3 regions of the Oceanobacillus alkalisoli genome follow, and region 1 is predicted to be linked to each of the others. Evidence: predicted binding sites of a transcription regulator. Region 1 holds the regulator's gene; each other region holds the start of a gene.

Evidence for each region. The regulator Rex, encoded in region 1, represses fermentation and respiration genes when NADH is low (regulators of the CRP and FNR family bind a similar motif). The targets are predictions, from matches to a motif close to TTGTGAAATATTTCACAA.
Region 2: the regulator Rex is predicted to act here: its motif matches at 3,798-3,815, upstream of nadC (carboxylating nicotinate-nucleotide diphosphorylase).
Region 3: the regulator Rex is predicted to act here: its motif matches at 3,557-3,574, upstream of L3V42_RS11035 (DUF438 domain-containing protein).

The regions. Positions count from the first base shown of each region.
Region 1 is NZ_JAKNRA010000028.1:1,700-12,207, forward strand. It holds gene groL (chaperonin GroEL) at 1-1,010, opposite strand, end outside; gene groES (co-chaperone GroES) at 1,079-1,363, opposite strand; gene L3V42_RS17650 (CPBP family intramembrane glutamic endopeptidase) at 1,706-2,422, shown strand; gene L3V42_RS17655 (hypothetical protein) at 2,469-3,401, opposite strand; gene L3V42_RS17660 (redox-sensing transcriptional repressor Rex) at 3,467-4,102, opposite strand; gene L3V42_RS17665 (ABC-F family ATP-binding cassette domain-containing protein) at 4,249-6,168, shown strand; gene L3V42_RS17670 (hypothetical protein) at 6,165-6,326, opposite strand; gene L3V42_RS17675 (CNNM domain-containing protein) at 6,320-6,502, shown strand; gene L3V42_RS17680 (hypothetical protein) at 6,525-6,776, shown strand; gene L3V42_RS18610 (hypothetical protein) at 6,806-6,967, shown strand; gene L3V42_RS17685 (FtsW/RodA/SpoVE family cell cycle protein) at 7,305-8,486, opposite strand; gene tsaD (tRNA (adenosine(37)-N6)-threonylcarbamoyltransferase complex transferase subunit TsaD) at 9,061-10,071, opposite strand; gene rimI (ribosomal protein S18-alanine N-acetyltransferase) at 10,068-10,508, opposite strand, start outside.
Region 2 is NZ_JAKNRA010000003.1:72,172-82,679, reverse strand. It holds gene L3V42_RS06340 (TRAP transporter permease) at 1-1,834, opposite strand, end outside; gene L3V42_RS06335 (TAXI family TRAP transporter solute-binding subunit) at 1,880-2,887, opposite strand; gene nadC (carboxylating nicotinate-nucleotide diphosphorylase) at 2,910-3,758, opposite strand; gene L3V42_RS06325 (transcription repressor NadR) at 3,942-4,490, shown strand; gene dcm (DNA (cytosine-5-)-methyltransferase) at 4,672-6,009, shown strand; gene L3V42_RS06315 (PmeII family type II restriction endonuclease) at 6,042-6,854, opposite strand; gene L3V42_RS06310 (hypothetical protein) at 7,169-8,812, shown strand; gene L3V42_RS06305 (FxLYD domain-containing protein) at 8,997-9,788, shown strand; gene L3V42_RS06300 (sulfurtransferase) at 9,984-10,508, opposite strand, start outside.
Region 3 is NZ_JAKNRA010000008.1:21,342-31,849, reverse strand. It holds gene L3V42_RS11060 (MetQ/NlpA family ABC transporter substrate-binding protein) at 1-15, shown strand, start outside; gene L3V42_RS11055 (LLM class flavin-dependent oxidoreductase) at 49-1,389, shown strand; gene L3V42_RS11050 (GntR family transcriptional regulator) at 1,588-1,965, shown strand; gene L3V42_RS11045 (ABC transporter ATP-binding protein) at 1,955-2,821, shown strand; gene L3V42_RS11040 (hypothetical protein) at 2,814-3,515, shown strand; gene L3V42_RS11035 (DUF438 domain-containing protein) at 3,639-3,878, shown strand; gene L3V42_RS11030 (hypothetical protein) at 3,875-4,246, shown strand; gene L3V42_RS11025 (PAS domain-containing protein) at 4,191-4,589, shown strand; gene L3V42_RS11020 (heavy metal translocating P-type ATPase) at 4,795-6,672, shown strand; gene L3V42_RS18515 (helix-turn-helix transcriptional regulator) at 6,696-6,923, opposite strand; gene L3V42_RS11015 (EamA family transporter) at 6,964-7,353, shown strand; gene L3V42_RS11010 (transposase) at 7,385-8,110, opposite strand; gene L3V42_RS11005 (helix-turn-helix domain-containing protein) at 8,119-8,523, opposite strand; partial or broken gene L3V42_RS18645 (hypothetical protein) at 8,497-8,580, opposite strand; gene L3V42_RS11000 (hypothetical protein) at 8,926-9,369, opposite strand; gene L3V42_RS10995 (PadR family transcriptional regulator) at 9,366-9,671, opposite strand; gene L3V42_RS10990 (universal stress protein) at 10,071-10,484, opposite strand; gene L3V42_RS10985 (SulP family inorganic anion transporter) at 10,497-10,508, opposite strand, start outside.

The DNA of each region.
Region 1 (10,508 bases):
GGGCTGCCAGAACCTTCAACGATTGTTGTGTTTTCTTTTGTTACAACAACCTTAGCAGCACGTCCAAGCTGTTCGATTGTAGTGCTCTTCAGATCAAGTCCTAGATCTTCTGTAATTACTTCCCCGCCAGTTAACGTACCGATGTCTTCAAGCATTGCTTTACGACGGTCACCGAATCCTGGTGCTTTAACTGCAACTGCGTTAAACGTTCCGCGAAGCTTGTTCACAACTAATGTTGCAAGTGCTTCACCTTCAACGTCTTCAGCGATAAGAAGTAATGGCTTGCCTTGCTGAACAACTTGCTCAAGAACTGGTAGTACTTCTTGGATGTTGCTGATTTTCTTATCTGTAATTAGAATGTATGGATCTTCAAGAACTGCCTCCATTTTATCTTGGTCTGTTACCATGTACGGGGAAGCATATCCACGGTCAAATTGCATACCTTCTACAACGTCAAGCTCTGTGTTGAATCCTCTTGACTCTTCGATTGTAATAACGCCGTCTTTCCCAACACGCTCCATCGCTTCAGCAATTAACTCGCCTACTTCATCGTCGTTAGCAGAGATTGCTGCAACTTGTGCAATGGATTCTTTGTTCTCTACAGATTTAGAAACATTTTGTAATTCTTCTACTGCGGCTTGAACTGCTTTTTCAATTCCGCGGCGAATACCTACTGGGTTCGCACCAGAAGTTACGTTTTTCAGTCCTTCACGGATCATTGCTTGTGCAAGAAGTGTAGCTGTTGTTGTACCGTCGCCTGCTACATCATTTGTTTTGGAAGCAACTTCAGATACGAGCTGTGCCCCCATGTTCTCGAATTGATCTTCCAATTCGATTTCTTTTGCGATTGTTACACCGTCGTTTGTAATTAATGGTGCGCCGAATTTCTTATCCAGTACAACGTTACGTCCTTTTGGTCCAAGTGTAACTTTTACTGCATCTGCTAATGTATTTACTCCACGAGCTAATGCGCGGCGTGCATCTTCACTGAATTTAATATCTTTTGCCATGGTTACAATTCCTCCCTAGTTTTAATTATAAATGTATGTTTAAGTATCTTAAGTATAGGTAATTTAAATTATGAAATAACAGCTAGAATATCGCTTTCTCGTAGAATCAAATATTCTTTCCCGCCGTATTTCACTTCTGTTCCAGCAAACTTAGAGAAAATAATGCGGTCTCCTTCAGACACTTCAAGAGCAATCTTTTCACCACTGTCTGTTACACGGCCAGAACCTACCGCTACTACATTACCTTCTTGTGGCTTTTCCTGTGCAGAGTCTGGAAGTACAATCCCGCTTGCTGTTGTTTCTTCTTGCTCTACAAGTTCGATAACAACACGATCTCCTAATGGTTTAATCATCTAGAACTCCTCCTTGATTCTAAAGTCTATTTTTTGTTAGCACTCAACCGCAGCGAGTGCTAATCACAATTAATATAATAAGTAATAAGTTAAAAAAATGCAAGCAATGTATCTGTCTTTTTACTATTTTTTAATTCTGATCTGGAAAAGGAGTTGGAAATAGATATTATTGGAGACTTATACATATAATTGGGTATAGATAAGATAAAGTGAAACTTCATTCGGTGGGAATTTTACGGACGGTTACACCGGGATAAAAGTGGGACCAATACTCTGACCCCCCGCCCCGATTTGTGTTAAAATACGTTTGTGTGAATTTATGATAAAAGGAGTCGTTTTGTTTTGCCGAAGAGATATTGGTATGTGATTGTTACGTATTTGATTATGCAGTTTTCTGCGCTTCCGGTGGCATTGTATATTGAATTATATTTTCCTGAAAGTTATTCACAATATATGATTTATTGGACGATCTTCAGTTTTACTGCTGGAATGCTCGTTACGTTATGGCTGATGAGACCAGACATGCAGAAACCGGCACATCGAGATGCTTCCCCTGCTTCTTCTGTGATTCTTTGGTCGATCCTTGGGGTGTTTCTAGCTTTCTTTGCTCAAGGCATCGCCGCTATGATTGAAGTCTTTATTCTCGGCATCCCAGCAGGATCGGAGAATACAATGGGAATCATGGAATATGCCCGGACAAATGTACTCTTTATTTTGGTACCAGCAATTATTGCGCCAATCCTTGAGGAGATAATTTTTAGAAAGATTATCTTCGGGAGCCTCTATAAGCGGATGAACTTCTTTTTCGCCGCTATACTATCAGCGCTTGTCTTTGCTGCTTTTCATGTAGATTTTTCCCATCTTCTTATGTATACCGCTATGGGACTTGTATTTGCTTTCCTTTATGTAAAAACAAAACGGATTATTGTTCCGATTATCGTCCACGCGGGGATGAATTCTTATGTTGTTTATAAGCAGTACAACTTAACACCGGAGGAAATCCAAAAAATGTTAGATCAGCTCGAACAACTGCAGACTATTTTATTTAGTTGCATATAAAGAAATGGAAGATGACTTCATATCAAAAGTCATCTTCCATTTTTTCCTATTGTATTTCCTGTAACATCTCAATGATTTCATCAACGTCTTCAATCGACTCTTCCATCACCGTATAACGTACGACATATAAATCATTTTCCTTAACGAATATACGTCCAATTTCTTCTTGGTTCGGCTCCGTCGCATCTCCGTCCACACGGAATTGATACATCACTTCGCTCTCCGTTGCACCGAAACGTTCAAATTCAAATTCACCTGTTGTCATATCTTCTAAACTTAACTCCAGTACACTGATGAAATTCGCAAGCCCACTAATTTCGTTACCATTCTCATAGTAATCATAAGTGATGATTGCACTGTAATTTCCTAAGTTTTCATCAACTGGGATATATTCAGCTGTTGTTTCGCCTTCCCCTTCTTCGTAGCTTGCAAGCAGCCATTCTTCTTCCTCAAATGGTGTTGGAAGACTGGTAATTTCATTTGCATAATCCCCAGTTATTTCGATTGCTTCCCTTTCTGCAGGAAGTGGATTAACCTCGATAATTTCCGATTCATAAATCTTCCATTTTCCATCATCCAACTGAAGAACATGCTCCCCTATCGTTTCATTGTTCTCGAATTCGCTCCCGTCCTTATCGACGGTGCGCTGCGCGTAAGCAACGACTGCCCTGTCATCTGACTGTTCTTTCACTTCCAGATCGTTCAGCTCGATATCGAGAGAGAACTCAAAGAATTCTTGAATCGTCTCTTCCGTTGAGTCATAAGCTGGTGAATACGGGTGGATTGTCTCCATATAACCGTCCAAGTCTTTTTCCATCAAAGCCTTCACATTAGACTCCAAGACAGAATAGAATACATCTTCCGTTGCTTCTACGTTTTGCTCTGCCGTTTCCTCATTCTCTGAATCATCCGAGCAAGCCGCCAAAAACAGACAGGAGAAGATAACCAGCACTCCTGCCAATAATTTACGATTCGACACGTCTTCCACACCCCTACATTTTTCTCCAGTTTCTCTTCAATTTCCTGTTTCTCTATGTATATATCCTAGTTTGACTCGAGTGGATAATGCTTCAAGAAATAAACAAGTGCCTGCAGTTCAACGGCTAAGTCAATATGATGAACGCGTACATTATCTGGCACCGTAATCCGAACAGGTGTGAAGTTCAAGATACCTTCAATCCCTGCTTTCACTAATTTCTCTGTAATCGCATCTGCTTCTGATACAGGGACGGTAAGAATTGCAACGGAGATCCCCTCGATTCTCTCCATCATTTCACCAATCGCATAAACCGGAACGCCACCTACAATTTGGCCTATCTTGTTTTCATCACTGTCAAAGGCCATTTTTATTTGGATATTATTATTTTTTGTAAAGTTATAATTTAAAAAAGCGGTACCTAGATTACCGACACCGATTAAAGCTACCTCTGTCATTTCATGCTGGTCAAGCGTACTGCGGAAAAAACCAAGCAAATATTCGACATTATAGCCATAACCTTTCTTCCCTAATGCACCAAAGTATGAAAAGTCACGACGAATCGTGGCAGAGTCAACTTTAATCGCTTCAGAGAGATCCTTTGACGAAACCCGGTTCTTCCCTTGTTGATTTAAAGTGTTTAAATAACGATAATACAACGGAAGCCGCTTTGCTGTTGCTTGTGGTATTTTATTTTGTTTCATATCTGCTCCTCATTTCATGATATACGAATTATTTAGTAGTTGTATGGTCTATTCTAACAGAAAATGGACAAAATGTCGTGATGATTTTCACAAGTAATTTCCTTCTGTCGATATTTACGTTACAATACATATAATGGGGTGAATGTATGATTTTAATGCAAATGAATGGACTTTCGAAATCTTTTGGTTCGGAAACCATTTTATCAAATGTAAAACTTGAGGTAAAAGATCTCGATCGAATAGCGATTGTCGGGAGAAACGGGGCAGGTAAATCTACCTTATTAAAAATAATGGCTGGAGATCTCTCCTATGACACGGGTGAGCTGATTAAGCCGAAAGAGCTGACGATTGGATACCTTTCCCAACATATGGAACTGCAATCCGGTAAAACAATCTGGAATGAACTTGTCACGGTATTTGACGATTTAAAAAAACAAGAAGGAAAATTACGTCATATAGAAGAGCAGTTGCAAACCACCGACTTACTCTCGGAAGCTGATTACCAAAACTTACTGACAGAATATGATCGGTTGCAGCACGCCTTTGAAACTGGCGGCGGTTATACGTATGAAGCAGAGATTAAAGCGGTATTGCATGGACTCAATTTCCAAGATTATGATTACAATACGATGATCAGTGAATTGAGTGGCGGGCAGAAAACAAGGCTTGCACTTGGGAAGCTGCTCCTGCAAAAGCCACAGCTTCTGCTTCTTGACGAGCCGACAAACCATTTGGATATCGAAACATTAGGTTGGCTCGAATCTTACTTAAACAGCTATCCAGGGGCTATTGTCATTGTTTCCCACGACCGTTACTTTTTGGACAAGACTGTAACACTAGTCTATGAGATTTCAAGACATCAGACGAAGAAATACCACGGGACATATAGTAAATTTCTTGAACAAAAAGCAGCTGATTATGAACGGGAACGGAAAGAGTTCGAGAAACAACAAACAGAAATTAAACGGATGGAAGATTTCGTCCAGCGTAATATCGCCCGCGCTTCGACGACGAAACGAGCTCAGAGCAGACGGAAACAGCTTGAGCGAATGGAACGGATGGACAGGCCGCTCGGAGACGAGGCATCCATGTCCTTTTCTTTTGATATAGAAAGGAGAAGCGGGAATGATGTCTTGAAGATTGAAGACCTCGCCCTCCGTTATCCGGACGAGGAAGAGTATACCTTTAAACAGGCGAATCTAAGAATCACACGCGGGGAGCGGGTCGTTCTTATCGGGCCAAACGGGGTTGGCAAAACGAGTTTACTTAAAATACTTATTGGGAAACTCCAGGCAACAAAGGGAATCTTTGAGCTTGGGACAAATGTGAAAGTTGGCTATTACGACCAAGAGCAGGCAGATCTTTCCTCGAATAAAACAATCCTCCAGGAACTTTGGGATGAATATCCGCTCGTAATGGAAAAAGATATCAGAACAGTGCTGGGTAACTTTTTGTTTAGTGGAGATGATGTCTTAAAGCCGGTAAATACGTTAAGTGGCGGAGAAAAAGCGAGACTCGCCCTTGCGAAACTAATGATGCAGAAAGCTAATCTGCTTATTCTAGACGAACCGACAAACCATTTGGATATCGACAGTAAAGAAGTACTGGAAGCAGCACTCATGGGATACCCTGGAACAATTCTTTTCGTTTCCCATGACCGTTATTTCATCAATCGGATTACAGACCAAGTTGCACAGATGAGTAAGGATGGAATCAAGATTTATCTCGGAGATTATGACTATTATCTTGAAAAAACAGAAGAAGAAAAAGAATTTATCAGGCTTTCCCAGCAAAAAGAGGATAAGCCAAACACCGATAATAGGCGTCGCAGTTTTCAGGAAGAGAAACAGCTACAAAGCGAGAAACGAAAGCGCGATAGAAAAATCGCACAGCTTGAAACTGCCATTGAAGAAAAGGAATTAGAAATTGCAAACCTTGAAGAAGAAATGACTAAGCCTGAAGTATTCCAAGATCATGAGAAAGCACTGGAATTAACGAAACAAGTGAACGAGCTGAATGACAAATTAGAAGAACTAATGGAGAGTTGGGCAAATTTACAGGATTAATGAATTTCATAATACGTACTTAATGCTTCACCATCACCATCTGTAGTTGAGTTGGTTCGTTCCCAACTACAGATGGTGATGGAAAGCCGACTTTGGTAATTATGAAATTCATTCGGATGAGTAAAAATACAATTTATTGGAGGTTGGCCAGATGACAATAGCAATCGCAACACTTATCGTTCTTATACTCATTAACGCATTTTTTGCCGCTTCTGAAATTGCACTCTTCGGGCTAAACGATAATAAGGTAAAACAACAACCAGAAACCGGTCACAAGAAGTTTATCCTAAAAAAGTGTAATACGGAAACCGCACTTTGTCATCGAAACACGTAAGATTGATGAATTATTTGCCAGTATGAAAAAGCAAAACACCCATATTGCAATCGTTCTTGATGAAAATGGCGGAACAGAAGGCTTAGTAACGATTGAGGAAGAGATTGTCGGCGAAATTTCCAGTGAAGATATTCTATTAAAGGAACATCCAGACATAAACAAAGAGTTCAAGGAAATCGGAACAAATGAATACTTGGTTAAAAGGACAATCGGCTTGTATCAATTGGATGAAATGCTTGCCATCGGTTTACCAATCATGATTTTGATACATTAAATGGATTTCTTATCCATGAGCTTCGACATATTCCAGCGCTTGATGAAGAATTCGTCATTTCCTATAACAACACAGAATTCAAAGCGAGGAAAATAGGAGAAATCGGATTGTCTCTATCGAAAATAAAACGGGGAGAAGTTGGACCTAACTTTTCCTCGTTTTTTATTATAAACGAAGGAAACAGACGATAAGATACGATAAATAAAGATGTCAAGGCTTCCATTCAGAATATTCACGTTTTCTTAAGAGATGTTATCGATTTCACTCGGATTGAGTTGAATTGCCTTATCTATTACGCTTACTATAGGTAAAGATAAAGGAGGAGTATAAATGAAAAAGTTATCAATATTCTTCAGTAATTTCAAACAAGCGATGGACCAATACGGTCAAGCACACATCATCATAGCTCATGCTACAGAAAGCTTTAGCAACAGATTGAAATAACCCCCTTTCAAGCTCCATCATTTACACCATTATATTTATCCACTAAAATAAAAATGAGCACCCTCTTAGCAGAGTGCTCATTTTTTATTTAAACAAATAATCATTCTGAATTGTATATTCCACAGCTATCCGATAAATAACTCCGACCCCGAGCATCGTCGCCATCACCGAACTCCCCCCGTAACTGATGAGCGGTAATGGGATTCCTGTCACCGGCATCACTCCGATCGTCATACCGATGTTTTGAAACACGTGTACAAGTATCAAACTCAAGAAGCCAAAACAGAAATACGAAGCAAATGGAACAAATTTATCCATGCTTAACCCTAACGATACAAGCTTATAAATTAACAGAAAGTACAGCAGAATCACTAAAGATCCACCAATAAATCCGAAAGTCTCCCCAACTACTGAGAATATAAAATCCGTCTGGGCTTCCGGGTAATACACCTCGACTCCGCCAAGACCTTTCCCAGTTAACTGTCCGGAACCAAGTCCCATGTAAGCTCGGTCAAAATGCCAATTAGCTGAATCGGTCGATTGTGTCGGATCAAACCATGTTAGAATACGGTCGATTTGATAATGTCTGCTCGGTCCAACTACCAATTTAGCAAGTGCGGGAAATTGGACAATAAAAATAAGTACAGCCCCTAAAAAAGTACCGACAACCCCTACTAAACTAAGAATGATCTTCCAGCTGATTCCTGCAAAAATAATCATCATCCCAAGGATAAACAAATAAACCATCGCTGTACCAAAGTCAGGCTGCAGCATAATCAAGCCGACTGGAAGCATCGTAATTCCTACCATTTTCAACAAGAGCATCGTATCTGACTTTAACGTACTCTCTTCAAACTTTTGTTTATGCTTACTGATAATAACTGATAAATATAATATCGTCGTCAACTTAACGAACTCTGCCGGCTGGATCGATACGCCGGGAACAATATTGTTAAACCAGCTCTTCGCCCCATTCACGGAGTAGGCAATTGACGATGGACTGACATATAATATAATTAACGATAAAATACCAGCAGCATAAATATATACACTGCCTTTATACAATTGTTCCATGTCCAAGAATTGCACCGACGCAGCAAATAATAGCCCTACAGAAAACCAAACAATCTGTTTAAAGACAAAATTATCATTTTCATATTGCTCAAACTGTGCCGCATTATAAATAGCTACAAGACTGGTCACGAAAAATAAAACGATTAAGATTAATAAATCGGTTTGCACATAATAGGACTGTTTTTTTGTCATTGCTGCATCACCATACTTCTTTTTCTGAAATCTAACTTTTCTAATCATTATCCACAAGCTATTTATTGAAAAAAGCCCGCTATAATGGTCATTAACAATTCTACCCACATTATCCACAGTTTTCGGGAGTTTTTATCCCATTTTTATTCACATCATGAACAGTGGTATAAGAAGGATTCGATATTGTATCCACAAGACTGTGCATAAGTTGTGAATAAACTCCACAACTACTGGGGATTTCTTTCTCGCAACATAGAAGATTATAGAAGGGATACTGTACTTTCAAACTTACTCCAGTCCAATCGATAAAGAAGGCTTATCCCCTCTTATACCCAAGTAGTGAAAGCGGGCATCGACTCACGATCATCTTCTTAGTTTTCTTTATATCAAAGAAAAGAGTGAAAGTTCGATCACATATGGAGCAACCTTCTATCCTGACAGACACAGTTTGGACGTGGCTGCGACTACTGGATGTGCTAGTATAAACGCTCTTCGGCGGGGTGAGTAATCACAGTCCGAAGCGTTGCGAAGACAAGCGCTTGCTTAACCTGCAAGGACGCTTCCACCTTTGTTCTTAAATGAGTTCGAGGGAGGGGTTTGCGTTCAAATCAAGACCATCCCGTTTTCCTTGTTCAAAAGCAATGGTTCCAGCAGCAGCTATCATCGCAGCGTTATCTGTACATAAATTTAGAGGAGGGATCAGTAATGGAATTCCAGCTTCGTCAAACTGGACTTGCATTTCCGTACGCAAACCTCGATTTGCTGCAACTCCGCCCGCAACAATTACTTGCTTCACGTTTTTCTCCTTAGCAGCTCGTAATGTTTTTGTTGTTAACACTTCAATTACACTTGCTTGAAAGCTTGCTGCAATGTCCTCTTTTTTTAACGTTTCTCCACGCTGTTTCGCATTGTGGATTTTATTGATAACTGCAGATTTTAATCCACTGAAACTAAAATCATAACTGCCTTCATCGAGCCAAGCCCGCGGAAAATCAATTGTTTCCTTACCAAGTGCAGCTAAACGATCTACCTCAGGGCCTCCGGGATATGGCAATTCTAACATTCTTGCAACCTTATCGTAAGCCTCACCAGCGGCGTCATCGAGCGTCTCACCGAGCAATTCAAATTCGCCATGTTCTTTCATTAACACAAGTTCGGTATGGCCACCAGACACGATTAAAGCAAGCAATGGAAATGTAAATTCCTGCTCAAATCGATTAGCATAAATATGTCCTGCAATATGTTGAACACCGACTAAAGGCTTCTTTTTCGCAAAAGCGAGTGCTTTCGCAGCATTCACACCAACGAGCAAAGCTCCTACAAGACCAGGCCCTTCTGTAACTGCAATCGCATCAATATCTTTCCATTCCACGTTTGCTTCCTCTACCGCTTCTTCAAGCACCATCGTTATTTGCTCAACATGATGGCGTGAAGCTATTTCCGGGACAACTCCGCCAAACCGTTTATGGCTCTCAATTTGAGATGCAACTACGTCTGAAAGTATTTCCGTACCGTTCTTCACTATAGCAACTGCTGTTTCATCACAGCTCGTTTCAATACCTAGTATGATTTTTTCATTTTTCATTTTAAATTCACCCACATCACAAGAGCATCCTCCTGATCATCTGTATAGTAATTCTTCCGGATACCTCCAGGAAGAAGTCCGAATTTCCGGTACATTCTCTGTGCAACGATATTGGAAACTCGAACCTCCAAAGAGAGCTGTACCGCCCCAATACGAATTGCTGCCATCATTAAATGATGGAATAATTGCTCTCCTATTTTCTTCCCGCGGTACTCAGGCAAGATAGCAATATTTGTAATTTGTGCTTCATCTATGACAATCCACATCCCGGCATAACCGATAATTTCACCACCATAATCGACAACAAAATATAATGCTTGCATATTATCTGTTAATTCATGGTAAAAGATATCCGATGTCCAAGGGACCGGAAAGGAAGACTTCTCTACTTTCAATACTTCTGGCACGTCTTTGATTTCCATTTTGCGTATCACAAT
Region 2 (10,508 bases), on a different contig from region 1:
AGATGAATAAACAGCCACTACCAAGTAAAAGTAACCGGTCGAGCGCGGTCGCATTCGTTACAAGCCAGCCAATCATCGCTCCAGTAAGTGCAGTAATACCTAGTAAAGCAGTAAGAACAGCTAGCACGATTTCTCCAATTGAACCCTCCAGCAATAATGCCGGTTCCAACACGAACATAAATGGAATAAAGAACCCAACGATTCCGAATTTCACTGCCTCTAAGCCCACTCGGTTCGGATTTTCGTCGGCAATTCCAGCAGCTGCATACGCTGCTACGGCAACAGGTGGTGTGATTGCTGAAAAAATGGAGAAATAAACGATAAATAAATGTGCTGCCATTGGCTGAATACCTAATTCAATTAATGTAGGGGCAGCAAGCATCGCAGTTAAAATATACGCAGCAGCTACTGGCATGCCCATTCCTAATACAATACAAATGACCATTACAAGCAGCAATGTAGGGATAAAAAGTCCGCCCGTTAAGCCAAGCACGATACTCGTTAATTTTCCTCCGAGCCCTGTAGACATGATGGCTGTAATGATCAAGCCTGCAACAGCACAAGCCGCCGTAACAGGAATGGATGATCTTGCCCCGTCCACCAGCGCTTGAAATGTCGCTTTAACTCCAATACGAGTTTCCCTGCGAAACCAGCTTACGACGATAATGGCAATAATGGCGTAAAACCCTGTTCGCGATGCACTGTAACCTTGAATAAGAAAATACATAAGCACAATGAAAGGGATGAAATGGAACCATCCTTCCTTTAACACCTTTTTAATGTCTGGTATATTCTCTGCTTTCGGCCGAGGTATATCAGAACGCACTGCCTCTAAATGAACCATCAACAGCAAGGAAACATAATAGAGAATAGCTGGAATCGTAGCAGCAAGGGCAATCATTCCATATGGGATTTGGGTTACCGCGGCCATTAAGAAGGCAGACGAACCCATAATCGGAGGCAGAATGCTTCCGCCAGTTGACGCTACAGCTTCAATTCCTGCAGCAACAGATGGTTTATAGCCATTTTTTTTACTCACTGGAATCGTAAAGGATCCTGTTGCAACGACATTCGCAGTTGGACTTCCGGAAATTGAACCGAAAAAGGCGCTCGTTAATACAGCTACTTTGGCAGCTCCGCCTCGTGTTCTCCCAGCAATCGCAGTCGATAATTGAAAGAAAAATTCACCTGTCCCAGCTTGCTTTAAAAATGCGCCAAACAAGAGGAACATAAACACGAAAGTTGCCGCTACTGAAATCGGAGAACCCCATAATCCGTTATAACTGAAGGCGAGCTCATGAATGACCTCTATAAAAGAAAACTCCCGGTGTTGCCAGATTCCCGGCAAATAATGCCCGAAGAAAATATAACAAAAACCAACGAGCAGAATCGCAATAATTGGAAAACCCATCGTGCGGCGTGCGGCTTCAATTGCTAACAAGATAAACACAAGCCCGAAAAATAAATCGAGAGTCGTGAGCGGGTCCATAATTGGAATTCTTATCGCTATGCGCTCCGCATGCAGCGAAAAATAAATGCCAGCTAGAATGACGAGGAGTACCGCTGTATAATCGATCCAAGTCGGATTTTCCGTTGTTTTACCTGCGTGGGCTTTCCTGGAATAACCATACAGCAAAAAGGCGATTGCAAGAATACCGGATAAATGCAATGCCATTTGATTCAGCGGATCTAATTTCCCCCAAATGACCGACCAGATTTGATAGACTGCTAGAATACAAGCAAGCAGTCTAAAGATATGTAAATGATAGGATGACAGCTGGCGACGGTACCCATACCCGAACCAGCCGGTTATACGTGTTTTTAGGTTCACCATTGAACAAACTCCTTTATCGGAGGCTAAGCTCCGTCCACCTTTGGATTATTTTTCAAGCAGCCCTTTTTCTTTAAAAAACTTCTCCGCTCCCGGATGCAGGGGGAGTTCTCCAACATTGCTCATATTTCTTTTCGTTAATGCTTTAAATTCTTCATGAACGGTATCTAAATAATTCAAATTATTATAAATACTATTTGTGACAGCATAGACTTCTTCATCAGAGACATCTTTATGAACCATGAGAATTGCCGGTGTGCTCACCGTATGAACGTCTTCTGCGAGAAAATCATAGGTTCCAGCTGGAATGATGTTCGGCTCCATTCCTAGGTTTTTGGCAATAGTCTGGATCACTTCTTTTTCAAAGGAAATCATATTCAAATTTGTCGTAGTTGCTGCTTCGATAATGTTACTGGAAGGAGCGGATTCAGCATTCCCCGCAGCATCAAGCCTACCGTCAGCCATGAGTTCAAAAGCCATCGAACCAGAGAGGAAATCAACTGAACCACCTTCAGAAATGATCTCTTCATAGCTCACCCCATAAAATTTTAAAATTTCCCGGGTAATAACTTCGCCTGCTGAACCTTGTTGGTTCACTGATATGCGGAGTGGATCATTACTTTCTAATAAGTCCGCAATCGAGGTGACCCCAAGCTCTTCTCTAGTAAAAAGCTGATAATAGTTTGCGGGGACAACGACACTGACGGCACGGATATCTTTAAAGGCTTGGTTGTACGGTTCTAGTCCTCTATAAGCAGCATAAGCTGTCATCGAATAGGACAGGCCATAGGGAACTTTTCCTGTTCCAACCATTAATGGATTCTCAATAATGCTTCCAGGCTCGACCGTTATAAATGATCCACCATTCTCCCGGCGAATCGACTCCGCAATCCCTTCCGTAAACACCGCCCAAGCACCACCAGTTCGTCCGCCTTTGATTGTTGTTGAAAGCTGCGTATTTTGCCCATCGGCTGGTTCAGAATTTGTTTCGCTTCCACATGCGACTAATAATGTGAAGCTAAGTAAGATTATCGACAGTTTCCAAACGTTTCTCATCTTGCATCTCCTTGCCGGAACCTTAGTTATTTTCCTGTTCTTCTTTTACAAGCAAACTAATATCCAATGCTTTCACCGAGTGGGTTAACGCACCTAGTGAAATATAGTGCACACCTGTTCCTGCATATGTTGCTAGGGTTTCAAGGTTGATTCCACCAGACGCTTCCGTGATAATCGGGGGCGGCACGAGCTTCGCAAATTCCTTCACTTCTTCCGGAGTCCGGTTATCAAACATGATCACATCAGCTTTTGCTTCCACAGCTTCGATTACCCCTGCTTTACTTTCTGTTTCGACTTCAATCTTCACCATATGTCCAAGTGCTTCTCGGGCTTTTTCGACAGCTTTTGTAATCGACCCTGCATAGGAAATATGGTTATCTTTAATCATTACACCATCATATAATCCGTTCCGATGATTCTTACCACCACCGACCGTCACTGCATATTTCTCGAACATACGTAAGCCCGGTGTCGTTTTTCTTGTATCACAAATTTGAATGGAAGAGTCATTCAACGTTCCTACACATTGATTCGTCAAGGTCGCAATCCCACTCATGCGCTGGAGTAGATTTAAAATAACCCGTTCCCCAGTTAAGATATTCCGAACTGAACCGCGGACTTCCGCAATTTTCTCGCCCCTTTGCACATAGTCTCCGTCCGTATAGTAAAGAGAGACTTCTAACTTTGAATCTAGTAAATGATAAGCTTGTTGAATAATGTCTAGGCCTGCAATAACTCCAGATTCCTTCGCTATAAAAATACCGCTTCCATTTTGCTTCGCTGGGAAGATCGCATGACTTGTCAGGTCCTTATCTCCAATATCTTCTAGAAAAAAGTCTTCTAACATTTTTCGTAGTTTGATTTGATTCATTGTATGTACGCTCCATTTTCATATTTATTAAGAGTTTGATTGTTAATTACTTCACATGTATTGCATAAAAATAAGCTGGATGAGATAATCTAGGGTGGGTGTCATGACATCTATATTTACATAAAATTAATATAATATCAAGCACTTATTATAAAAATCTATACAAATAAGGGGATAAAGCACATGCAAGGTAAAGAAAAAATGTCATCCAGTGAGCGTCAGAAGCTGATTATAAGGGAGCTCAAAAAGTCAAAAGAGCCAATTACCGCTTCTGTATTTGCGGAAAAATCGAATGTATCAAGACAAGTGATTGTGCAAGATGTGTCGATTTTAAAAGCAAAAAATGAACCAGTTGTCGCAACGAGTCAAGGTTATATTTATATAAGTGATCAAGCGGAAGATAATATGGTACGAAAGACAATTGTTGTGAATCATACACCGGAACAGACGTTAGCGGAATTGTATATTATGGTCGACCATGGGGTGACGGTGAGGGATGTGAGTGTGGATCATCCGGTTTATGGGGATATTACGGCTTCGATTCGCGTGAGTAATCGAAAGGAAGTTGATCTCTTCTATCAGAATTTGCGGGTGCCGAATGTTGCGCATTTGTCATCTCTTACGAATGGATTGCATTTGCATACATTGGAGGCAGATTCTTTGGAAAAGATTGAGGAGGTTTGTCGGGAGTTGGAGAGAGCGGGTATTTTGATTGGGGAGGCGGGTGAATAGGTGAAATGAGTTTTGATAGGTACAGGCTAATTCACGTGACCGTCACTTCTCGAATCTAATATAATAGTATGATACAGTAAAAAGATATGATTTTAATTTGTTGACTATCAATGTCTATTCATAATATAATAACCTGTGCAATAGTTAAATTTATATTTAACTTATGAAGGGAAGGGTAGAGTTGTATACATTAAGTAAAGAAAGAGTAAGAGCTCATATGGAAAAACGCGGAATACAAACACAAACAGAATTAGCTGAACAGTTAGGAGTAAGTAAAAATCAATTATCCATGATACTTTCCCCTAACTACAGTCCTATCAAATCTAATGTTATAAAGTTATGTGAAACCCTTGATGTAGAGCTTGATGAAATCTCCGAACAAATGAGCTTTGGCTTTGATCTAGAAGAGATAGAGGATAATAAAAAGACCTCGCAAAAAATAGTGAAAGAAACAGATGATAATAATTTTGTTGAGGTAAGAGGAATAAAACCTAAAAAGGAATATAAGGTATTAGAATTATTCGCTGGCGCTGGTGGTCTGGCACTTGGTCTAGAACAAGCTGGTTTTGAGTCTATTGGAAATATTGAATTTGACAAGCATGCTTGTAATACCTTAAGAAAAAACAAACCTCATTGGAATGTAATTGAAGAAGATATTGAGAAAGTAACGGAGGTCGGCATAGAAAACTATATTGATGAAATTGCGGTAGGCGAATTGGATCTCTTATCTGGGGGATATCCTTGCCAAGCATTTAGTTATGCTGGCAAAAAAGAAGGTTTGCAGGATGCCCGAGGTACATTATTTTATCACTTTGGTAAGATCTTAGATCAATTAAAACCTAAAATGTTTTTAGCTGAGAATGTTAGGGGCCTTGTCAATCATGATCATGGGAGAACGCTAGAAACAATGCTAAATGTTTTTTCCAGTATCGGTTACAAAGTGAAATGGAAAGTTCTTAAGGCATTAGATTATGATGTAGCTCAAAAAAGGGAAAGAATTGTTATTGTTGGTGTTAGAAATGATTTAATAAATAATTATATCGATATAAATTTTAAGTTCCCTAAACCTTATGGTTATGAACTAACTTTAAAGGATGTACTTAAAGATGTCCCCGCATCTGATGGAGCAAATTATCCCGAATCTAAAAAGAAAGTTCTTGATCTTGTACCTCCAGGAGGATATTGGAGAGATCTTCCTGAAGAAATAGCGAAAGATTATATGGGAAAAAGCTATTACTCTGGTGGTGGGAGAACAGGCATGGCTCGGAGGTTATCTTGGGATGAACCATCATTGACTTTAACTACCTCACCTGCCCAAAAACAAACGGAAAGATGTCACCCAGATGAAACCCGACCTTTCACCGTTAGGGAATATGCAAGGATACAAAGCTTCCCTGATAGTTGGGAGTTTGATTGTTCTATAAATAATGCCTATAAACAAATAGGAAATGCTGTTCCTGTTAACATGGCGAAAGCAATCGGATTATCAATTATCAACACTTTAAATCAATTTAATTAGAAAAGTGAGGATGCAATTAATCGCATCCTCATTTATTTTACTTCATATTTTTCTCGTAATTCTCTTATTTTTCCTTTCGATTCTTTATTAAGTTGCTTTTGGTTTTCTTCTGATACATTTTTTTGACTTTGAAGAGCTGTTTCTATTTCTTTAGCTAATTGTCCAATGACTTCTTCTAAAAGTTCTGTACCATCATATTCTAAAGCTATTTCCCCCATTACCTCACCCAGCACATCATAAAAGTTAGCGTGTCCAGTTAGTCGATGCCAAAAGTCTTTACCTATGATAACGGGGTAGTCCTTATCTATATTTTTATAATGGTTACTTAATTGATCAGGTGTACCATAAAATACTCCCACTATTAAATCATTTAAGCCAATATCGAGATTATTTGTTCGGGCTAAGTTTCTCACACTGTCAAAGTGATTTTTAATGGTAGTGACGTCATCCCTGTTTATTGTATTTGGCCCGGCTTTAATTTGGCAGTATTTTTTTCTTCCGTCTACCATATCAATAAATTCAATATCAATACCTTGTGTAGTAGAACCAAAGCCTTTCAATATTTGACTACAATATTTTTGCAACTGGTTTCCAAATATAGTATTAATTGAAGGTCCGAGAGTTCTAGCATATACTAACGCTTTTGCAATACTCTTGGCATCATCCTGCCCGGTTAAAAATCTTGCTTTATATTTATCAAGGAATGGATTCAGATTGAATGCCTTTAATCTAACTAATTTCACTGTATTATTAACATGATTTTGAGCTATTTCTTTCTTGAAAAAATCCTTGAAATTTTCGATAATTTCATCTAGAGCCTTTTGGTTTAATTTATCCTGACTCAATGGATTTCCCCCTTTCATGTAAAATTAAAATACAATATGGTATAATGTTACCATTTATCATTGTCTTTTACTAGGTTATAAGTCAACCGAAAATTTGCAAACGGGAGCAAAAATTCAAAAAGTAACACAAGATATTAAAAAAATTCCGATACAACTAATCATTGACTTCGACAAATTTATAAATTACATAGAGACTTGCTGAATGCTTTACCACGATTGGAAGAGGAGTGAATAAATTGGTAAACGTCTGACCACTTTTCCACACCCAATTAAATTAAAACGCGAGGTGATAAATAATGAATTATAAAGAGTTTATGGAAATTATTAATAAAAAATTAACGAGCATGTCAGACTCCGAAAAAGACAATTGGATATTCAATCTAGCTAGAGTCACGAAGGAAGATAAAAGAAATGCATTTTTAAGTCCTATAATGAATCAATCGGATCAACATTTGATTACCGCTGATTTGGAATGGATAGAAGCACTCTGTGAGGATATAGAGAGTGGAAAAGTTTATTTTGAATGCACTAGCTATGAAGTGTATGGTGAAAGCTATTGGGATAGAGATTTTAAATACGATTATTTCGATGAGTTTAGAATTGGAGATGATTTGTTAAGGGCTTTCCAGCTAACAGAGGAATTGTTATATCAAAAAGATTACATACAAGCTTCTAAATTCTATGAAATGCTTTGTATGATGGTGTTTCAAATAAATGATGGAGATACAGAAGAGTGGGAAGAACTTGAATTGGAGGATCTTGTAGAAGAGAATATCATAGAATTAGATTTACATCATATTGCTCAACATGCAATCTATGCAAAATATCAGGCTATGGAAAGAGAAAAGAGACCTGCCGCAATATTTAATTATTTTACATGGAAATTGTCGAATAATCTAAGTATGGAAGAAATATTTACTGTAGGTCCAGAGGCACTTCCGAACCTAGACTTATTTATGGAGGACTGGATTGTCTTTTTAGGGAATAAAAATGGAGACTTGGCAGGGAAACTATTAATCGAAGCATGTATGTATCAAGGAGGAATTCGCAGACTATGTGAAACAGCTAAGGACGTATCGAGAAACCATCCCATACTTTATAAATATGCGTGTGAGTATCTAGTGAATCGAAATCAAATGATAGAGTGTGAAAAACTCGGGCTTGAAGCACTACACCAATTGCCTGAAAACTTGATTATTCGAGCTAGGATTGCAGATTTGACTGCTGTAGCTGCAAATAGTTTAGAACATCATAATATTGTAGAAACATGCTATGTGGCTGCCTTTTATTCGGATTCATCTTTAAGTAACTATTTCCGATTATTTCAACTTAATGAAGATGGATTTGAAGTAGCAAATAAAGCGGCAAAACACGCAAAAACATTGCCCGAACAAAAAACGGATTATTTTAATCGGATAAATCGACAGTTATTAACAAATAACCTTTCAAAGGAACAAAAAAAGGTTATTGATTTTATTAATGCTGAATTTGATGTTATCTATGAACATTGTAAAAAGGATACAACTGCATTAGGATGGACGAACAGTTTCATAGGGATAGCTGTGCCACTTTTTATTTTAATGTTAAATAAGAGGTCAGAAATTACAAAAGCTGGGCAACAGCTTATCAATAGTTTAGCACACAGATTAGGATATACAGATTCCAAATTGCTTGAAAATCAGTTTTTAACTTGGAAAGAAAAAATTGATTTATCAGCTGAACAATATGAAAAATATATTCAATGGTTAACAAAAATAATAGAACGAAGGACAGATGCTATTGTTGGGGGAGGCTACCGTAAGAGCTATTATAAGGCAGCCGCACTTATCGCCTCCTTGGGGGAAACCTTGGAGTCCAATGGGGATTTAAATGCAAGAGAGCGGATAATAGAGCATTATAAAAAGGTACACTCCCGAAAAAGAGCATTTAAGTCGGAATTTGAAAGGTTTCATAGTTAGAGATTAAAAAGCCAAAAAGTCAATTATGACTTCACTTAAAAGTTAGCACTACTCTCGTTATTTTTTGGGAATAAATGAACGGTGCACTAAGTAATATATAGGAATTAAGTAGATAACTAGATATAATTACCCTCATGTGCTACGATGTAATGAAATAGTACTATATCGGAGGTAGTGATTCAAAATGACTATGAAATTCAAATCTAGCATTCTTTTCTTTCTCATTATTTCTTTTGCGCTGTTTCTAGTTGCTTGTGGTGGAAGTGGACACGCAGGCGACACAAATGATTCGACTGCGGATGAAGCGGAGGCAAGTGCAGCTGAAGAACAAGATGATGAGCAAACGCAAGAACAAGAAGCAGAACCAAAATTAGAAATCGTAAACTCAACAGGTGGAGCATGGGAGAATTCAATCGGCACAATCTGGGTTCATTCTTCTGCTGTTTTTGAGAATACAGGAGATGTTCCGATTGAAATTGGTGAAACACAGATGAACTTTAAAGATACAGAAGATGGCATTCTAGGAACTGCCTCAATGATTTACTCGGTTCCGAGCGTTGTAGAGCCTGGTGAACAGGCTTATATAAGTGAATCAACAATTTTGGATACGGCAACGGATGCATCCGAGTATAAAGAGACTACTTACAATTTTTCTTTTGATGAGACAAGTAACAGCCCTAATCTAATGGAAGTATCCGGTGTAAATGGTACTACTGGTGCTGATGAGTATTCACAGCCTTATACAGTGACCGGTGTAGTGACGAACACTACAGAAGAATTACAAGATGATATCAGAATAGCTGCGGCACTTTTTGCAGAAGATGGATCATTGCTAGGAGTTTTAAAAGGTAGTGTTGACGTTGGGCTAAATCCTGGAAGTGAAGCTGGATTTGATTTATCCTACCCTGATTTACCTCAGGAAATTGCTGACAAAGTAGAAACAGTTGATGTTAAAGCCTATGGTTGGACATGGTAAATGATTTAAATATGATAATAGAGTGGTACTCATCAATTCGCTGGTGAGTTACCACTTTTTTCATAGTAAGCGTGACATCAATATTGTCCAAGTTCCAAACACTAAAATTTAAAAGCCATAAGATTAAATGACATAATGCACATTCTCACTTATGGCTCTCTATCCGTTAGTCTAAATCCAATTTCAAAAGAAACCCTATTTCTCCGCTTTATCTAATGGTAACGATGAATCTGCTGTCCATTCAGTCATAGAGCCATCATACATTGCGACATTATGTTGACCCAATTTGTTTAAGAGGAGTGCATTCCAAGTTGCAGCAATCCCGCTGCCGCAGTAGGTTATCACCTTCTTATTTGGATCGAGCGCTCCCACCTTTTCAAAGACTTCTCGTAATGCTTCATCATCATAAAGTTCCTTCGTGTTAGGATTCGAGAAATTGCCGAAAAATACATTTACACTGCTAGGAATATGTCCGCTTCGTGTGTAGGTATCTGTTTCTCCGTTAAAATCAGCTTCTGTTAAGCTATTAATAAGAATAACATTCTCATCGTTGATAGCATTTTTTACGTCTTCTTTTGTTGCTAACAGTTCTGGCCGACGTTTCCCGGTAAATGTCGCCTTCGGATAGGTTCCAGGCTCAGTCGTTACCGGACGCCCCTCTTCCTGCCATTTCGGAAATCCTCCATCAAGAACTGCAACATTGTCAAAGCCTTCGTAATT
Region 3 (10,508 bases), on a different contig from region 1:
TATTCAAGTAACTAGAGATTAAGTTTAATAAATTAAGGGGAGAGAAAAGTGACTAAAAGACAAATAAAATTAGCAGCTTATTTAATTGGAACAGGAATGCATGTTGCTTCCTGGCAACATCCAACAGTAAATCCAAATGCGAATATTGATGTGAGGGCCTTGCAAAAGTTAGCCCAGATTGCTGAAAAAGGAAAGTTCGATATTGCTTTTATTGCAGATAGCCTGGCAATTAATCACGAGTCACACCCACAAATATTGAATCGATTCGATCCAGTTGTACTAATAACGGCTTTAGCATCAGCAACGGAGAAAATAGGGGTCGGAGCTACCTCTTCGACAACATACAACGAACCATATACCCTTGCACGTCAATTTGCTTCTGTTGATCACATAAGTGATGGCCGTGCTGCATGGAATGTAGTCACAACTGCTGATGCTACAGGACAGACTGCATTAAACTTTAGTCGAGAAAATCATTGGGAACATGATCACCGATATGAGCGAGCTGAGGAGTTCGTAGATATTGTGAAGGGACTGTGGGATTCTTGGGAAGATGATGCTTTTATATATAATAAAGAAACTGGGGAGTTTTATGATCCGAATAAGGTTCATGAGCTTCATTACAGTGGTGAGTATTTTTCGGTAAAAGGACCATTAAATATTGCAAGGTCAGAGCAAGGCCAGCCGGTCATCATTCAGGCAGGTGCTTCCGTTCCAGGCCAAAGACTGGCCGCTCGTACTGCTGAAGTTGTTTTTACCCATTGGGATACTATCGAAGAATCGAAACAATTTTATCAAAAATTAAAGTCACAATTAAATGAGTTTGGGAGAAGGGAAGAGGAGCTTCACATTCTGCATGGAATATCACCAATCGTAGGAGAAACGGAAGCAATTGCACAAGAAAAATATAATGAGTTGCAAAAACTAATCGATCCATATGAAAGTTTAAAGTTTGTTTCTGGATATATGGGAAATGTGGATTTCTCTAAATATTCTCTAGATACGCCAGCAAAAGAAGTGGAATTTCCGAGAGTAAATAGTATTCAAAGCCAATTCAATGAAATGAAAAGAATCATTCAGGAAGAGAATCTCAAGGTTGGTGATCTCTACACAAGATTTTTCGGTGCTGCTAAAAGGGATGGATTTATTGGTACACCAACACAAGTAGCAGATGAGATGGAAAAATGGTTTAAGGAAAAGGCAACAGATGGCTTTATGATACAATTCCCGCTACTACCAAGGGATTTAGAGGATTTTGTGGAATTGGTAGTTCCAATATTACAGGAAAGAGGTTTATTCCGATTGGATTACGAAGGTGACACACTACGCGAACATCTTGGTCTAAAGAAACCAAAAAATCGATTTACAAAGGAAGAAGTTAAAAACTAGTATTACGTCCACGACTATTGTAATCATACCATTTTGCAAAAGCTGGTCTAAATCCAATAATCACTCGGGTTTTCTTTCCTAAGAATCCCGAGTTTTTTCATGTTTATTTCAATACAAATTCAAATAGGATTGACATTTATCTGAATATGTTATAGGGTTAATTACATAAGTAACTAACCAACTAAGGGATGAACTTAAATGAATAAAAAATTAGATGATAGCAAGCCAATTTTCATGCAGATTAAGGATTTGATTGAGGACTCGATTATGGATGAAACTTATCAGACAGGGACACGGGTGCCATCCACGAATGAATTTGCTGCCTTTTATCAAATTAATCCTGCTACTGCTGGAAAAGGGATTAATGAACTTGTAGGAGAAGGAATATTAGTAAAAAGGAGAGGGGTCGGCATGTTTGTTACTGACACAGCAAAAGAGATTGTGATGAAGAAAAGAAAACAGACCTTCTATGACAATTACATGCTGCCACTCAAAGAAGAAGCAAAAAAGCTGCAAATGACAGATGAGGAGCTTATAGAAATGTTACAAAGGAAGGATGAAGGAAATGAAGATTGAAGTGAATAATCTAAGTAAGAGGTATGGTGAACAGTATGCATTAAATCATGTATTTTTTACCCTCGAGGAAAATAAAATTTACGGTCTGCTAGGGAGAAACGGTGCTGGGAAAACGACATTCATGAATATTCTCAGTGGCCAAATCATGCCAACCAGTGGTGAAATAAAAATTAATGGTGAAAATTCATTCGATCAGCAGGAATTGATGGAATCAATTTGCTTGATTAAGGAATCCGATAATTTCCCGAAAGAGCTGAAAATCAAAGATGTGTTAAAGATATTCTCTTACTTTTATCCGAATTGGGACCAATCTTTTGCTGAAGATTTATTGAAGGAATTTAACTTGACGACCCGTCTAAAGATAAAAGCTTTATCAAAAGGAATGGAGTCTGCCTTAGGTATTACGGTTGGCTTAGCAAGCAGGGCCCCGATTACCGTTTTCGATGAACCATATATTGGCATGGACGCCCCATCTCGGAAACGTTTTTATGAATTATTATTGGAAGATTATGAGGATTATCCAAGAACAATAATCTTTTCCACTCATTTAATTGATGAGGTGAGTTTAATGTTTGAAGAAGTAATAATTTTGCAGGAAGGATCTGTTGTTTTGCAAGAGGATTCAGAAGTATTAAGGGCGAAAACGGTAGCCGTATCTGGACCAGCAGAAAAGGTTGATGATTTTTTACAGGATAAAGAAGTAATCGAACGAAAAGATCTGGCTGGAAATGCTATTGTCTATACCTATGGTTCCATAGAAGAAGCGAAGGAATTCGGGTTAGATGCAGAAGGAATACCTATACAAGAATTAATGATTTATTTAACAGAGAAGAAAGGAGCACACACGTATGAATAACCAAGTAAAAGGACTCATTTATTATTATGCACAAGATATGAAGCATCAAGTGAAGATATTTTGGTTGATTCTTATTACAATTACGGTTGCAACTAGTATTATGGCTTATTTCCTAATGGATGTAGCAGATAGTCAATTTTTTTGGGCGTTTCCGTTTGCAACCTATACGAATGTTGCGATTATAGCTTTTCAAAGTGTTAAGAAGGATATTCCATTCGGGTTGAAAATGGGTGCGATTCGGAAAAATATTTTTCTGAGCTATATGTACTTCTTCTTCGGTTATTCTCTATTCATCGCAGTAGCAGGGAATACATTGCAATTGATTTTCGAACGTCTCCTCAATCTATTCGGTATTACAAATTATATCTTTGGACATCCTGCTATGCTGCTCTCAGATACTTGGTTAACAAGAACAGTTATTGATACATTCGTTATGTTCTTTCTCATGGCATTACTATTTATCATCGGATTAATATTTTACCATTTTGGTTTATTAGGTGGAAGAATTACCTTGGGGGTATTACTAGTCGTAACTATGTACGGTCTTTTTGAAGGCTGGTTAATTGAAGCGTTTGTGAATCTTATACCTGATGTGTCCATGCTGACTTTTGTAACAATCTTCCTAATTGGTATTGGATTATATCTAATTAGCTATCTGTTTATACGGAGGGTGACTGTTGTGAGGAAGGTATAAACAAAATGCGTAACCCATCGAAGTGACCATACTTAAACAATTTGTGAACAATTGCAAGAACCCTCTACGGATGACTTTTCCTCGCTTATACTTGATATGAGAATATTAAAGGATGGTGAGGAAATGGTTAACGCTCCGATTAATAAGGAACTAATAGATGGATTAAAAGCTATATTGCTTCGTTTGCAGAGGGGAGAGTCATCAGAAATCATCGAAACATGCCTTGCACGGCAGATTCAAGATGTAGACATGACAACCATCCAATTAATTGTACAGGAATTAAAAAATGGCAATCACCTTGCCGGATCATGTGGGGGAATGATGACCGGATCCGTACGTTATACAAGGGGACAAAACGAATGATGGAGCAACTCCCCGAAATAGAATTTTTCTATATAGTAAAGTCATATCGTCTTTTTGAGCAGAAAATGAAAGAGATGCTGTTTGACGAAGAGGCATTTCTATTGTCGCTAATGAAGACCGTCTTCACAGAGAAGGATTGGTTGCAAATTGCAACGGAAAGTAATGTATTCGGTTATTGTCTTATTACCCGCAAGAAGAGTGGCAATCTGAACGGGTGTGGCTTATGCAACAAGGAAAGGGAAATAGTGAACTGGAATTGGAACGAAGCGAGAGACATTTGCCGTTTTGCCGTTCGTCGGCGGATATTTAACGATGAAGGAAGCGGATATTATTTTGAACAACTTGCCGTTAGAAATAACATTCGTTGATAAGAACGATATATTCAAATATTTCAATGAAAAAGTAGAAGCGGCTGATATGATGTTTGTGCGAACCCCAAGCTCGATTGGGCGGAATGTCGCAAATTGCCATCCACCGAAAAGTCTGAAGAAGGTTATGCAACTGATCCGTGATCTGAAAACAAAAAAACGCACCTCGGAAACGATGTGGTTCAAAAAAGAAGGGAACGTTATCCATATCACGTATAAAGGTGTATTTGATGAAAATGGGGAATACGTGGGGATTTTAGAATACGTACAGGATATTCAGCCATTCCTCGATTTGCCTCGTGAAGTAAAAAAGGAAGTGAGTAAATTAGAAAAAGTTTTTTAAAAGATAATGTGATAAAGTGAAACTTCAATCAGTGGGGGGGTTACGGACGGTTACACCGGGATAAAATGTACCGCATCTTATGCTATAGGCTGCTTTTTTTGTTGATGTAAATCCTTTCTAATGGTATTATTAATTTATAATAATTATAAATTAATAATTTATGTAGTTTAAGCGGTTAAATTTTCTTTTAGAAAGGATGCGTAACATGTTCAACTATCTAGTCAAAAGCCGTCCAGGCCAGTTTCTGCTTATTGGTATATTTTTTATCATTCTCGGATTTATTCTCATGCCTTTTGTTGAAATGGCAAGCCGTCTTTCATTTTATGCAGCCATTTTCTTTTTAGGCTTTTTTGCTGCGAAGAATGCAATAGTGGATACCGTTCAATCGAAGTCTCCTAATGTTGACTTACTTATGATCTTGGCTGCGCTTGGTGCGGTTACCATTCAGTATGAATCAGAAGGAGCGATTTTGCTGCTCATTTTCGCTGGAGCGGAAGCACTTGAAGATTATGCGTCGGCTAAATCCACTAACGCCATTTCTGAGCTCATGTCCCACATTCCCTCAATTGCACAAGTTATAAAAGATAATGGTACAGTTGTCGAGATACCTACAGAAGATTTAAAGGTGGGGGACATAGTCGTTGTATCAAAAGGAGACTTAATCCCAATTGATGGACTCACGGACCGGCAGACAATGGTAAACGAAGCTGCATTAACCGGAGAGTCTGTACCTGTCCGTAAAGAAAAAGGGCACGAAGTATTTGCAGGAACCGTTAATGAAGGAAATGCTTTTTATCTAAAGGTAAACAAATCAAGTGATGAGACTATTTTTTCCAATATTATTCGGATGGTTGAAGAAGCACAAAACCGCCCGTCCAAAGTATCGAAATTTATCGACCGGATTGAAACGAAATATGTGATCAGTGTGTTGGTAGGAGTTCCGATTTTTGTTTTCATTCTTTATACATTTACTGATTTCAGCTTTCAAGAAGCATTTTATCGTGGGATGGTTATGCTGACAGTGGCAAGTCCATGTGCACTTGTCGCATCCGCTACACCGGCAACGCTCAGTGCAATCAGCAACGGGGCAAGGAATGGTGTGTTGTTCAAAGGTGGGGCGGCAATGGAAGCACTCAGTACAATGGATGTGCTTTATAGTGATAAGACTGGTACACTCACACATGGTGACTTCGAAGTTGTAGAATACGCAGCAGATGAGGATGTATTAAGAGAAGTCGTATACATGGAGCAGCAGTCCAGTCACCCAATTGCAAAGGCGGTTGTAGATACATTTAAGGATTTGAATTTGGATCAAGTTAATCGGAGTGAACCGGTGGAAGAGGTAGCTGGTTCGGGAATGAAAAAAGGTGCCATTCAAATCGGAAAACCTTCTGCATTTGATCATTATGAGGATGTTCATGAGTACCGAAAGAAGGCAGTTGACGGAAATACGAATATTTTTGTAGGAAAAGATAACAAAATCGTTGGTTATTTCTCGCTTGCAGACCGGGTACGGAAAGAATCGGCTGACGCGGTGGCAGGATTTCAAAATGATGGAATTCGTGTTGCGCTTCTAACAGGTGATAACGAAACGGTTGCAAAAAAAGTTGCAAAAGAAGTTGGTGCGACCGAATATGCTGCTTCATGCTTGCCGGAAGATAAAATTAAGTACATCCATGAAAGCCAGCAAGCAGGGAAGGTTGTTGGAATGATCGGTGACGGAATCAATGATGCACCTGCACTTGCGAATGCGGATATCGGAATTGCGATGGGGAGCGGTTCATCTGTTGCAATGGAATCTTCTGATGTTGTTATTGTGAAAAACAACTTAGCCAAACTTTTTTATAGCTTTAAGTTGAGTCACAGATTAAATCGAATTATTGCTTTAAACGTCACATTTTCCGTTGGGGTGATTCTCGCCTTAGTTATATGGAACCTATTTGGTTTATTGAATTTGCCACTCGCTGTGTTATTTCATGAAGGCTCCACGATACTTGTCATCTTGAATGGATTACGCTTGTTAAGACAAGGAGAGGAAGAAACAGAGTTGGCAACTCACCCAGCCTATGAGGTCAAGGTTTGATTGATTTACCTTGACCTTTTTTCTTATCTATATTTTCGAGGTGTCATATGGAATGCTTCTTTAAACTTTTCAATGAAATAACTCACATTGGAAAAGCCGCATTCTAGTGCAATTTCTGTTATCGTGCTTCTCGTTCCAATCAGTAAATTAATGCTGCGCTCCAACCGATAATCGAGAATATAGTTGAAGGGTGTTCGTCCAACATGTCTTTTAAAAACCCGAATCGTTTCCGCTTTGCTTAAGTGAGTAATTCCTGCTAACGTTTCGAGTTTAATTGGATTATTGTAATGGGTGTGGATTGCCTTCTACACACTTTATGCTCGTAAATTACTCGATCTTTATTCCTCGGTAACCGTTGTAGGATGGGCGATGTTGATTGCGGGAGTTTGTATGAATTTTGTCCATCCTGTATGGAAAGTTGATGTACAGGATTCGTCATTTGTAACTGTAATTGTTTTAGCTTTTACAATAATCTTCGGAACAACCCTCGCTTTTTGGATGTTTATTAAGAGTTTGGAGTATTTAGAGGCGAAGGAAACAACTTTGCTTGGGACGGTGGAACCTTTAACTGACGTAGTAAGCAGTATCATTTGGCTGAACCTGCCATTTGGGGCTTGGCAGGTTGTCGGAATGATTTTAATTTTAGTTCTCGTCGTTTATTTATCGATAGGGAAAAAATAAAGGGTAATCGGAAAATAGTGTGGAAAGAGGGTTAAAAAGTACCCTCTTCCATAGCTTTAATCAGTGTGGAAAAATCAGCACCATAAATTTCTTCATACACCCATTCATAACCAGTTTGTGACCAATTTGGGAATTGGTCTGGTAACATTTTTCCGAAAGTAACTTCAACTTCTTTAAATTTCTTTTTCTTTTTAACTTTACGATAGCCTTGAGTAAACAAAATTTTTGCTCTAAGGGCTTCAAAAGAGTAACCACGACCAACATGGTTCATTGTCTTAATTAAACGATTTAGGGACTCCGTATAAGCGTTTGTAATAGGAAAATCGAAGTAATTGAATATTTCTTCTTCCCAATTATTCATAGCCTTAATCAGATCTTCAAAATAAGTCATTAATTCTTTAGATACATTTGAAAGCCAATTTTGATAGAGTTTATAAGCATTGTTGATTGATTCGGCTTCATAGATGTCAAAGAATTTCTCTTTAAGTTCATAAGCCTGCCCAAGCAGTGGAAAGTTTTGAGTCCATATTTGTAGCTTTATCTGGTCATCAAAGTCTATTAAGTCTTTACTCCTTGTAAGAAGCACATAACGATCTCTCATAAGTTGTCTGCGTTCTTTTGCTGACACATTTTGACGGTTAGCTTTTCGGATTTTCTCTAAGGATTCATTGGCTAATTTAACGACATGGAATTTATCAATAACGATTTTGGCATGTGGTATCACTGTGTTAACAGCATTCTTATATGGATTCCACATATCCATTGCTACAAGTTCAATTTTTCAATGTCTTGGAGCTTTGAAAGGTAACTGATAACAGTATCCTTATTACGTTTCCGTAAGATGTCAATTACTGACTTGTTTTCAACATCAGTGATGACACAACGATAGTTTTTAAGCAAATGGACTTCATCAATACTAAGCCATTTAGGAGTTCTAAAATCAGTTTGAGCTTCAAGCTCATCAACGTAGTCATTAAAGATGTTTCGTACAGTTTTCTCATCAACACCAATCTCTTCTGCAACACTGGTAAACATCTTTTCAAGGCTTGCTTCTTTAATCCAATAAATTAGCCTATTAGTAACAGAACGATTGACATCCATATCTGGCAGATTTTCAAAAAATGTTTCATTACATTCCCTACATTTATATCGTTGGCGATTGACATAAATACCAACACGTTTTGCATGCATTGGCAGGTCGAAAAATAACTGTTGTTTCTTACCATGTTTATATAAGTTTGCAACGGTACCTCACTTTGAATAATGTGAAGGAGATAGAGCAGTAGTCTCAACTAAGAATCTATAATCATACTTTCTTTCATATCCAGAATATTAAAGTTTGGTAGATTAATCATATTGGTTAACATTAATACTATCCTTTACTAATTTATCGTTTCTAAATTAAAAAAGGTATGTCAAATTTCTATTTGAATTTCAAAATTAATAAAACAAAAAAAGAATCCACTTTGAGAGGCTTGGTTCAAAAATGGATTCTTCCTAAAAATCATTTATACTTGTCTGTGAGGGAAAGAACCGTACAACTCTTTAGTAACACAATGTTTGATTACTTAATTAATTTGCTAAGACTAAAAATGTTACAAAAAAGATTGCATAAGATCCCATTAAACCAACTGATATTTTAGCTAACCTTGTTTTAATTGAAAAGGCTGGTATAATTCCAACTTTAAACATATTCACTATTAAAACAACAATCGCTAAGAAAAATGATAACATAGCGACTATCAACGCAATTTGTTCCAACAAAATAACCTCCCTTAACGATATCAATTTTGAAATAATAAGGACATTAATTAAGCTAATTAAAGCTAATACTTGACTCATACGAAATCCATAAATCTCCCTTTCCCTTAGTTCTATGTGCCAAGCATCAATTACGCCTAAAAGCAAGTCAAATATTGTTTTAAATGACATGTCTGTTTGTTTTAATACCTCAATTAACTCATTGCCATATCGTCTTCTCCAGCTTTTAGGATACAGATAAATAAACCACTTCATGCTAAACCAAGCCTTTTCATACCAAGTGAGGTAACTTTTTGAATTTCTTTAATTTGCTCAGTTAAATATATTTGTCCTTCCTCTGTCAGTTTGTAAGGCTTTTTACGGTCTTGTGATTCAAGGACACTTATATACCCTGCTTTCTCTAAACGTGAAATTGCTCCGTATAATGTACCTGGGCCTAACTTGATGTCATAATTTTTTTCAATGTCCTCCATAATTGCATAGCCGTGACGTTTTTTTTCAGCAAGACTTATTAATATCAATAACGAAGGTTCCGAAAATCTGTTTTTCTTAACCACGTTCCCACTCCTCCCTTCCAATAATTATTACGTTCAGCGTTATATCGTATAACGTAATAGTAAACTATATTTGAGATAATGTCAATAAAATAAATTAATTCGTGTTAAGTTATATCGTTAAAAGTATTTCCACACGATTATCCGATTTAGTATTATGTAAAAATTAAACTTTAATATGGGTTTTCCACACGATAATCCGAATACCCAAAATAAATTAATGAATTTCATAATACGTATTTAATGCTTCACCATCACCATATGTAGTTGAGTTGGTTCGTTCCCAACTACATATGATGATGGAAAAGCCGACTTTGGTAATTATGAAATTCATTCAAATAATAAAACATTATAAAAAATAGCTGTTCTTATCGTGTGTTTCTGATAAGAACAGCTATTTTTTTACTTGACAATGGTCACCGGACAGTTTACGTGTTTCATTACTTTATGACTGACACTTCCAAGAATCATTTCTTGAAATGTATTTAATCCTCGGCTCCCGATAATAAGTTGCTGTACTTCTTCTTTGTTGACATGTTTAATGATTTCAGCGCTTGGATTTCCTTTTAATATCGTCATCTTTGCTTCCACACCCTTTGATTTTGCGAGTTCAGTAGCTGGATGTATCTTTTGTTCCCGTTTAAGTGCCAGTCCTTCAGGATTTTGCGAAAGAAGATAGTCATCCTTCGCTTTGTTATAATCAACAACATGTAGAAATTCAAGCTCAGCATCGGGTAAGTGGCGGACAAGCATGATAGCATGTTCCACAGCCCGCAATGCATTATCAGAACCATCGATGGCTACGGCAATATTCATTCCCATACCTCCCTATATGAGTTG